Regions from separate parts of the Rhizobium sp. BK212 genome, predicted to be linked through region 3. Evidence: predicted binding sites of a transcription regulator. Region 3 holds the regulator's gene; each other region holds the start of a gene.
The links. The regulator PhoB, encoded in region 3, activates phosphate uptake and scavenging genes when phosphate is short. The targets are predictions, from matches to a motif close to TGTCATNNANCTGTCAT.
Positions count from the first base shown of each region.

Region 1 (3,277 bases), 360 kb from region 3:
TTTCGGTGGGCTGATGATCCTTATGGCGACGCTGCTCTACGGCCTCTACGCCGTCTGGTTCTTCGACCTGCCCAAGCTCTTTGCCGAAGCGCATTGGGAGCGCGTCGGCATCTATCTCAGCCAATGGGTGAGCTACGACGTCCAGCCGGAACTCCGCATCCAGGACGACGGCTCGATCGAGGTGCGTTATCCACGTTTCTCGCCGCTCGGCGACAATCCGCATCCGGATTGGCTGGTCAACAATCCCGACGGCAGCATCAGCGTTTCGATCAACGGCACCAGCCGCAGCGTCTCCGTCTCGAAGAGCGAGACGATCGTCACCGCCCACGGCGTCAGCGTCCCGGTCGAGCTTTCCAGCGGTGCGCCGAAAGTCGTCGGGCCGGTGCCCGGCTGGATGACGGTTTATGACGACAACGTGCTGGCCGATCTCGGCTTTGCCGGCAATGTCAGCATATCCGTCGACCGGGTGAAGATCCGCAAGCGTTTCATCGGCTGGGCGAATTTCATCTTCGACACGCAATCCTCCTTCTTCGACAAGCCGGTCGGCGAGGTCGTCAGCCTCATCGTCTCCGGCCCGCGCATCAAGCCCGACCAGTCCAACCTGTCGCTCGCCTTCGACGACATTTGGAACAACAGCGAATGGCAGCATGGCGACGTCTGGACCAAGCTTTTCCAGACGATCGTCATGGCATTCCTCGGAACCCTGCTCGGCGCGCTCACCGCCTTTCCGCTCGCCTTCATGGCAGCACGCAACATCACGCCGAACCGGCTGCTGAACCAGATCCTGAAGCGCTTCTTCGATTTCCTGCGCTCGGTCGACATGCTGATCTGGGCGTTGTTCCTGACACGCGCCTTCGGCCCCGGCCCGCTTGCCGGCAGCGGTGCGATCTTCCTCACCGAGACCGGCACGCTCGGCAAGCTCTATTCCGAAGGATTGGAGAATATCGACAACAAGCCGCGGGAAGGCATCAAATCGACCGGCGCTGAGACCGTGCTCGTCCATCGTTACGGCATTATGCCGCAGATCGTTCCCGTCATCGTCAGCCAGACGCTCTACCAGTGGGAATCGAACGTGCGCGGCGCCACCATCATCGGCGCCGTCGGCGCCGGCGGCATCGGCCTCAAACTCTGGGAGGCCATGCGCACCAACGCCAACTGGGAAAACGTCGCCTACATGGTCATCCTGATCCTGATCGTCGTCTTCCTTTTCGACAGCGCCTCGAACGCGCTGCGCCACCGGCTGATGGGCACGAAAACCCACTGATCCACCCATCAAAGGCGGCGGCGGCGCTGTCGCCATCATCATTCTGTCACGGAAATCTTTTAGCCGGAGCCTGCTTGCGGTTCGCCGCCAAATCACTGCACATTGCGCTCCCCCGTTTCGACGATCCCCAGGATAAAAGCCTTGCGCTACGCTCTCTATTTCTCGCCGCCGAAGGATCATCCCCTGACCGGCGCGGCCTCGCTCTGGCTCGGCCGCGATGCTTTCACCGGCGAGACCTATCCGGCACCGGACCATGAGCAACTGGGTGCGGCAGAGCAGTTCGAGCTGACCGCCGACCCGCGCCGCTACGGCTTCCACGCCACGATCAAGGCGCCGTTTTCGCTCGCGGCCTCCGTCACCGAGAAGGATCTCATGGGGGTTGCCGAGGATTTTGTCCAGCGCACGCCAGCCTTCGAGATTCCGGAACTCGTGCTCGGCCAGCTCGGCCGTTTTTTTGCCCTCGTTCCCGGTTCTCTTCATCAACCTCTTCAGGATTTCGCCGCGAAGGTGGTAAGGTCCTTCGAACCGTTCCGTGCCGCGCTTTCCGAGGCCGATATGGCGCGGCGCAACCCGGAGAAACTCAGCGACAGCCAGCGCGCCCATCTGCAGCGCTGGGGTTATCCCTACGTCATGGAGGATTTCGGCTTTCACATGACGCTGACCGGCCAGGTGCCCGAAGCGCGCGCCGCGGTGATGAAAGCGATTCTGACCGAGCGTTTTGCCGATTTCACCGGCCGTCCGCTTCCAATTTCCGGCCTTGCCGTCTTCACCGAGGAGACGCGCGGTGCCCCGTTCAAAGTTCATTCCTGGCTGCCGCTTGCCGGCGCCAAACGCTGAAAGACCTGACGAGATGAGCAAAGAGACCGTGTTTTCCAATGCCCGCATCGTTCTCGAGGATGACATCCTCTCAGGATCGATCCTCATTCGCGACGGTAAGATCGCCGATATCTCCGAGGGCAGCTCGGTAGCCGGCGAAGATTTCGAAGGCGACTACGTCATTCCCGGCCTCGTCGAGCTGCACACCGATCATCTCGAAGGCCATTATCAGCCGCGTCCCGGCATACGCTGGAACAAGACCGCCGCAGTCCAGGCGCACGACGCCCAGATCGTCACCTCGGGCATCACCACGGTGTTCGACTGCCTGCGCATGGGTGCGGATGAGGACGGCGGCTTCGAACATGGCGAGATGCGTGAGATGGCCGATGCCATCCAGTCGGCGGAGAAGGAGGGCAGGCTGCGCGCCGAGCACCTGCTCCACCTGCGCTGCGAGGTCTCGGCCGACAATGTGCTCGAACATTTCGCCGATTTCGAAAACGACCGGCATGTGCGGCTCGTTTCGCTGATGGATCATGCGCCCGGCCAGCGTCAGTTCCAGACGATGGACCAATATATCTTCTACTACCAGAAGAAGCGCGGCCTGAGCGACGAGGCCTTCGCCCGTTTTGTCGCCAAGCGCCAGGCGGAATCGGCGCGCAATTCGACGCCGCACCGCAACGCCATCGCCAAGGTCTGCGCGGAGCGCGGCATCACCGTGGCAAGCCATGACGACGCCACACTCTCCCATGTCGACGAGGCGATCGACAACGGCGTGCGCCTGGCCGAATTTCCGACCAGCTTCGATGCCGCCCGGGCATCGCACGGACATGGCATGAGCGTGCTGATGGGGGCGCCGAACATCGTGCGCGGCAAATCCCACTCCGGCAACATTGCCGCCCGCGATCTTGCCGAAATGGGTGTGCTCGACGTGCTTTCCTCCGACTACGTGCCGCTCAGCCTGCTGCACGCGCCTTTCATCCTCGCCGACGAGGTGGAGAGCATCAGCCTGCCGAAGGCGATCGCCATGGTGACGTCGACGCCCGCCCGCACCGTCAGCCTCGACGATCGCGGCCGGATCGCGACGGGGCTGCGCGCCGATCTCGTTCGCGTCCACCGCGCGCATGGCGTGCCGGTGACACGCTCCGTCTGGCGCCAAGGACGCCGTGTCGCATGATGCCGCACGAACCCCATCCCGGA
Region 1 covers NZ_JACIFS010000004.1:105,783-109,059, reverse strand. Annotated here, with positions in the region: gene phnE (phosphonate ABC transporter, permease protein PhnE) at 1-1,264, shown strand, start outside; gene FHT79_RS15140 (DUF1045 domain-containing protein) at 1,406-2,101, shown strand; gene FHT79_RS15135 (alpha-D-ribose 1-methylphosphonate 5-triphosphate diphosphatase) at 2,115-3,254, shown strand; gene phnN (phosphonate metabolism protein/1,5-bisphosphokinase (PRPP-forming) PhnN) at 3,254-3,277, shown strand, end outside.
Region 1: the regulator PhoB is predicted to act here: its motif matches at 1,298-1,314, upstream of FHT79_RS15140 (DUF1045 domain-containing protein).

Region 2 (3,277 bases), on a different contig from region 3:
GCCAGGGCGGCGGGCGCCTCCACAGTTTCGGCCGGGTGCTGCTGCGCTGGACCGACGACGATTTCAAGCTCCGCTCGCGCACGGGAAAGGGCATCGACTGGCCGGTCTCCTATGAAGAGCTGACGCCTTTCTACGACGAGGTTGAGGGCTATCTCGGGCTCTACGGCAACAAGGACAATGTGGCGACACTGCCGGACGGCGTCTATGCGAAGCCGGCCAGCCTGACGCCGGCCGAACAGACCTTTAAGCAGGCGGTGGAAAGCCGCTGGCCGGAGCGGAACGTCGTCTCCTGGCGTTATATCGCGCCCGATGCCGACCGCATGCCGCGACCGCTGCGCGAAGCAAAGGCGACCGGCCAGCTGAGCGTCCGCTACGACGCCGTCGTTCGTCGCATCACCACGGATGAGAAGACGGGCCGCGCCACCGGCGCGGAGTTCATCGATCGCAATACGGGCGAAGTATCGACCGCGCGGGCTGCGATGGTTGTGCTTTCGGCCTCGCCGATAGAGAGCGTGCGATTGCTGTTGAATTCGGCTTCGGCGAAACATCCGGGCGGGCTTGGCAACGGTTCGGGCGCCCTCGGCCGCTATTTCATGGATCAGCTTCCGTGTCTCGCGTTCGGCTCCTTTTCGAAGGCCAAGGGTTGGGCGACGGACGAGTCCGCGCCGACCGACCCGTTCTACAATCCGTCGGGCGGGATCTTCATTCCCCGCTTCGGCGAGGGCGACGCCGCCCGCGGCGATTTCGACTACCAGGGAAGCGTCGGCCGGGCGCCGGTCTCCGCGGACGCAGATGCGCGTCTCGCCTTCTTTGGTTTCGGCCGAATGCTGCCCTATGCCGACAATCGCATCACGCTCGACGCCAAGCGCAGGGATGCCTGGAACATTCCCGTGCCGCATATCCGCTGCGTCATGCAGGAGGAGGAGCAGGCGCTGCTCAAAAGGCAGGAAGAAACGCTGATTGCCATGATCAAGGAGGTCGGCGGCGACCTCGAATTCATTGGTTCGCCCACCGGCCTCAAGGAGATGGGCAAAGGCGCCTTTCCCGAAGCCGATGCCTTCAGCCGTTTCATGTTCCGCACATGGTTCCGCAAGACCATGTGCATGGGCGCGGCCATTCATGAGACGGGCGGCGCGCGCATGGGCGAAACCCCGGAGGCTTCGGTGCTCAATCCCTACAACCAGGTGTGGGATGCGCCGAACCTGATCGTCACCGATGCCAGCGCCTTTCCCGGCAGCGGCATCGCCGGCACGACGCTCACCGTCATGGCCCTGACGATCCGCGCCTGCCGGAACCTTGTCGACCAGTACCGAGCAGGGCAGCTGTAGACGCACTGATCCCACTCGGCACCTGTTTCTGTCGAGTGCGTGGAACGAGAGAGGCAAGTAGCCGTTTTGGTCTTCGCGAAGTGGTCGTCACACAAACTTCGCACTGACATGCTCCTGTCAAAAGAAGCAAAAGGAAAAGGCCATGTCGCAATCACATCAGGACCAGCTCAACCGGATCAAGGCCGAAATCGCCGACAGCTTCGATGAGGAGCTGGAAATGCAGATGGAGGAAGACCGGCTGGACGATCTGGTCGCCAAAGGAATGTCGGAACCGGCGGAGCAGACGCTCGAGCGAAAGATCTACTTCCGGGAGCTTTTCCGGCTTCAGCATGAACTGGTGCGGCTGCAGGACTGGGTTCAGCATAAGAAGCTGAAAGTGGTGGTACTGTTTGAAGGTCGGGATTCGGCCGGCAAGGGAGGCGCGATCAAGCGCGTGACCCAGCGGCTTAATCCTCGCGTATGCCGGACGGTCGCGCTGCCCGCCCCGACCGAGCGGGAGCGGCATCAATGGTATTTCCAGCGTTATGTCCCGCATCTTCCGACAGCCGGTGAAATGGTGCTCTTCGACCGAAGCTGGTACAATCGCGCCGGTGTCGAGCGCGTCATGGGGTTCTGCACCCCTGATGAACTCGAGGAATTCTTCCGCTCGGTGCCTGAATTCGAGCGGATGCTGGTCCGTTCCGGGATCGTGCTGATCAAGTACTGGTTTTCGATCACCGACGAAGAGCAGGAATTCCGCTTCAAGATGCGCATCCACGATCCGCTGAAGCAGTGGAAGCTCTCGCCGATGGATATGGAGAGCCGTGTCCATTGGGAGGAATATACCAAGGCCAAGGAAGAGATGCTGGCGCGCACGCACACCAAGGATGCACCCTGGTGGGTGGTGCAGGCCGTGGATAAGAAACGGGCGCGGTTGAACTGCATCGCCCATCTTCTCGAGCAGATCCCTTACGAGGATGTTCCGAAACCGGAGATCCAGTTGCCGGACCGCATCCGTCACGCCGATTACAATAGGGCGCCGGTTCCGGCTGAAATGCTCGTGCCGGAGCGCTATTGAAGTGGGACCGCAATCGGCGGCCCAGAATTGTGCCGCTACGCCATGCAATAGCGTGGCGTAGCGATCGGGGATCAGCTGCGATCTTGCGATAACCGTCAGGCGGCGATATCAGCCATGCGGTTCAATTCCCAGACGGCGTCATCCGGCAGTGCGAGGCTGGCGGTGGCGAGGTTCTCCCTGAGATGGCCGACGGACGAGGTGCCCGGGATCAGCAGGATGTTTTCCGCGCGACGCAGCAGCCAGGCGAGCGCCACCTGCATGGGCGTGGCATCAAGGCGGGCGGCGACATCGGACAGGGTGGACGACTGCAGCGGGGTGAACCCGCCGAGCGGGAAGAACGGCACGTAGGCGGTGCCTTCGCGGGCGAGATCGTCGATCAGCTCGTCGTCGGCCCGATACGCCAGATTGTATTGGTTCTGCACGCAGACGATCTCGGTGATCCGGCGGCCCTCGGCGATCTGCCTCGATGTGGCGTTGCTCAGCCCGACGTGACGAACCAGACCTTGCCGCTGCAGGTCGGCGAGGACCGTCAGCGGTGCTTCGATCGACCCTTCGGCTGGGCCGTGCACGTCGAACATGATCCTGAGATTGACGACATCAAGCACATCGAGGCCGAGATTGCGGAGATTGTCGTGGACTGCCTGCGTCAGTTCCTCCCGCGAGAAGGCCGGAATCCATGATCCGTCCGTGCCGCGGCGGGCGCCGATCTTGGTGACGATGACGAGATCGTCGCGATAGGGATGGAGCGCTTCACGGATGATCTGGTTGGTGACGTGCGGGCCGTAGAAGTCGCTGGTGTCGATGTGATTGACGCCGCTTTCCACCGCCTCGCGCAGCACGGCCAGGGCCGCGCCATGATTCCTGGGCGGGCCGAACACGCCGGGGCCGGCAA
Region 2 covers NZ_JACIFS010000001.1:154,596-157,872, reverse strand. Annotated here, with positions in the region: gene FHT79_RS00770 (GMC family oxidoreductase) at 1-1,328, shown strand, start outside; gene ppk2 (polyphosphate kinase 2) at 1,471-2,385, shown strand; gene FHT79_RS00760 (aldo/keto reductase family oxidoreductase) at 2,481-3,277, opposite strand, start outside.
Region 2: the regulator PhoB is predicted to act here: its motif matches at 1,433-1,449, upstream of ppk2 (polyphosphate kinase 2).

Region 3 (3,277 bases):
CGACCACATGCGGATTGCTGTGGCCGACCGAAGTGACGGCGACGCCGGCGCCGAAATCGAGATATCGCTCGCCGCTTTCGGTGATCAGCCACACGCCCTCGCCTCGCTCGAACCGCAACGGGGCACGAGAATAGGTGTCATAAAGCGGCGCGGCTTCAGCCATAGCGCGATCTCCCATCGATGTTATCAAGCTCCGGACTCCGGCTAAGAAAACCAGGCCCGAAAAATCAAAAATGCCGCCTTGCGGCGGCGACTGGCACTATTTCCTTTTCGCGCTGCAATGTCAACAAAACTGCGCCCTTAGCGCATGCAGCAAGCTTGTACAGCAGCATTATCCGTCCTCAACAGGCATTATTGCAGAAATGCCACGCCGGGGCAGCAAGTTGGGGAAAACTTGAAATTCGATTCATCCGGATTCATGCGACTCTTGTCACGGAGTCAGCCTCACACTAGGTTAAAGTTCAATTACTAGACTGCATGCGGCGGAACTAGTCACCAAAATTGATCAAGCGTTTCTTGTTTCGGAGCCTTCCGGGACAACGGTGAGGGATTCTGCCATCACCAACGCAAAAGGTGGAGACAGGGCATGAACTGGACAGACGAGCGGGTCGAGAAACTCAAGAAGCTCTGGGCCGAAGGACTGAGCGCCAGCCAGATCGCGGCACAACTTGGTGGCGTCAGCAGAAACGCGGTCATCGGCAAGGTGCATCGGCTGAGCCTTCCCGGCCGTGCCAAGGCCGGCGGTACCGCCAACGCCGCCCGAACGCCGAAACGCAATACTTCTGCGCCGCGCGCGCCGAACTACGCCTCACGGGTCGCCACTCGCACCGTTACCCGCCAGCAGGGCGCGACGATGCTGAAGGAAGAGATCGAGATCGAAACGATCGAGGAAATGGAATACGTGCCGAGAGGCAACGTGGTCGTTCCGATTTCCCGACGCCTCGGCCTGACGGAACTGACCGAACGCACCTGCAAGTGGCCGGTCGGCGATCCGCTGAAGGACGACTTCCACTTCTGCGGCTGCGAATCCCCCGACAATTCGCCCTATTGCAGCTATCACCAGAAGCTTGCCTACCAGCCGGTCAACGAACGCCGCCGGGCAGCAGCGCGGGCCAGCTGAGCGGGTAACATCGCCGCACATGAGAAACGGGCCGACTGGCCCGTTTTTTTGTAGTTATTGGTTCGCGCGGATGGCTGCCCCTCATCCGCCTGCCGGCACCTTCTCCCCGCTTGCAGGGCGAAGGGGATATGCCCGACCTCTCCGTTCCCCGCTGACCTCTCGCAGGGCACGTGCCCTCGCCCCGTTTTACGGGGAGAGGGTTAGGGTGAGGGGCAGACGCTAGCTCGAGCGACGTTGTCAGCAATCAGAATGGAGGCCCTCAGGCTTCCATCGAATAACCGGCGCCGCGGACGGTGCGGATGACGTCCTGCATGTTGGAGAAATTCAGCGCCTTGCGCAGGCGGCCGACATGGACGTCGACGGTGCGTTCGTCGACATAGATATCGTGGCCCCAGACACCGTCGAGAAGCTGCGAGCGGGAGAAGACCCGGCCCGGCGACGACATCAGGAATTCCAGCAGGCGGAATTCGGTTGGGCCGAGGCGGACTTCGCGGGTCTTGCGATGGACCCGGTGGGTTTCGCGGTCGAGTTCGATATCGCCGCATTTCAGCACCGTCGACAGCACCTCGGGACGGGCGCGGCGCAGCATCGCCTTGACGCGGGCGACGAGCTCGGGGGTCGAGAAGGGCTTGACGACATAATCGTCGGCCCCCGTCGAAAGCCCGCGGACGCGCTCGCTCTCTTCGCCGCGCGCCGTCAGCATGATGATCGGCAGGCGCTCGGTTTCCGGCCGCATGCGCAGGCGCCGGCAGAGTTCGATGCCGGAGACGCCAGGCAGCATCCAATCGAGGATGAGCAGATCGGGCGTGCGCTCCTGAAGCCGCATTTCGGCTTCGTCGCCACGAAGGATGGTATCGACCTCGAAGCCTTCCGCTTCGAGATTGTAGCGAAGAAGCACGCTCAGGGCTTCCTCGTCTTCAACAACTGCAACTCTCGGGATCATGCGTGTCGGTCTCCTCGCGCATGATCCTTGAACCGGGGATGGTTCAAGCAATGCACCCTGCGCAAATTCAGAATTGGCTGCGACCTCTTTGCGCGCCCCGGATGGGCGCGCACGCAAGCTTCTAGCCCGGCCGTCCGGCCCGGGCGGTTATTCGGTTACCGCGCCGACGGTGTTGGCGCTGTCATCTTTCGGACGATCGCCTTCCGGCTGCGCACCTGTCGCCATGTAAAAGATCGTCTCGGCGATGTTGGTGGCGTGGTCGCCGATGCGCTCGATGTTCTTGGCGCAGAAGAGAAGATGCGTGCAGCTGGTGATGTTGCGCGGATCTTCCATCATGTAGGTCAGGAGCTCGCGAAACAGCGAGGTGTACATCGCGTCGATCTCGTTGTCGCGTTCGCGGATCGCGTTCGCCTTGTCGGCGGAGCGATTGGTGTAGACGTCGAGCACTTCCTTGAGCTGGACGAGCGCCAGCTCGGAGAGATGCTCGAGACCGCGGGCGAGCTTGCGGGGAACGCCGGTGCTTTGGACGGCGATGACGCGTTTGGCGGTGTTCTTGCCGAGGTCGCCGACGCGTTCGAGATCGGCGGCGATGCGGATCGAACCCATGATTTCGCGCAGGTCCGCGGCCATCGGCTGACGGCGGGCGATGGTGACGATCGCCTTGTCGCCGATTTCGCGTTCGGCGTGATCGAGGATCACATCGTCGGAGATGACCTTCTGCGCCAGCGCGGTATCGCCGTTGACCAGCGCCCGCACGGCTTCGGCGACCATCTGCTCGGCCAGGCCGCCCATTTCGGAAATCCGCCTGGACAGGAACTTCAGATCATCATCATAGGCAGAATAAATATGTGTCGATGCCATGGGGCTTTATCCTCGAATAACGGAAAGGCTTGGTGACGCCAGGATCAGCCGAAGCGACCCATGATGTAGTCCTGGGTGCGCGGATCGTCGGGATTGGTGAACATCTTGTCGGTGTCGTTCTCCTCGACGAGATTGCCGAGGTGGAACATGGCGGTGCGCTGCGAGACGCGCGCGGCCTGCTGCATGGAGTGGGTGACGATGACGATCGTGTAGTTCTCGCGCAGCTCGTGGATCAGTTCCTCGACCTTGGCGGTGGCGATCGGGTCGAGCGCCGAGCAGGGCTCGTCCATCAGGATGACCTCAGGGCTGACGGCGACGGCACGGGCAATGCAGAGGCGCTGCTGCTGACCGCC
Region 3 covers NZ_JACIFS010000004.1:462,987-466,263, reverse strand. Annotated here, with positions in the region: gene FHT79_RS16960 (aspartate aminotransferase family protein) at 1-163, opposite strand, end outside; gene FHT79_RS16955 (GcrA family cell cycle regulator) at 587-1,120, shown strand; gene phoB (phosphate regulon transcriptional regulator PhoB) at 1,380-2,063, opposite strand; gene phoU (phosphate signaling complex protein PhoU) at 2,211-2,924, opposite strand; gene pstB (phosphate ABC transporter ATP-binding protein PstB) at 2,969-3,277, opposite strand, start outside.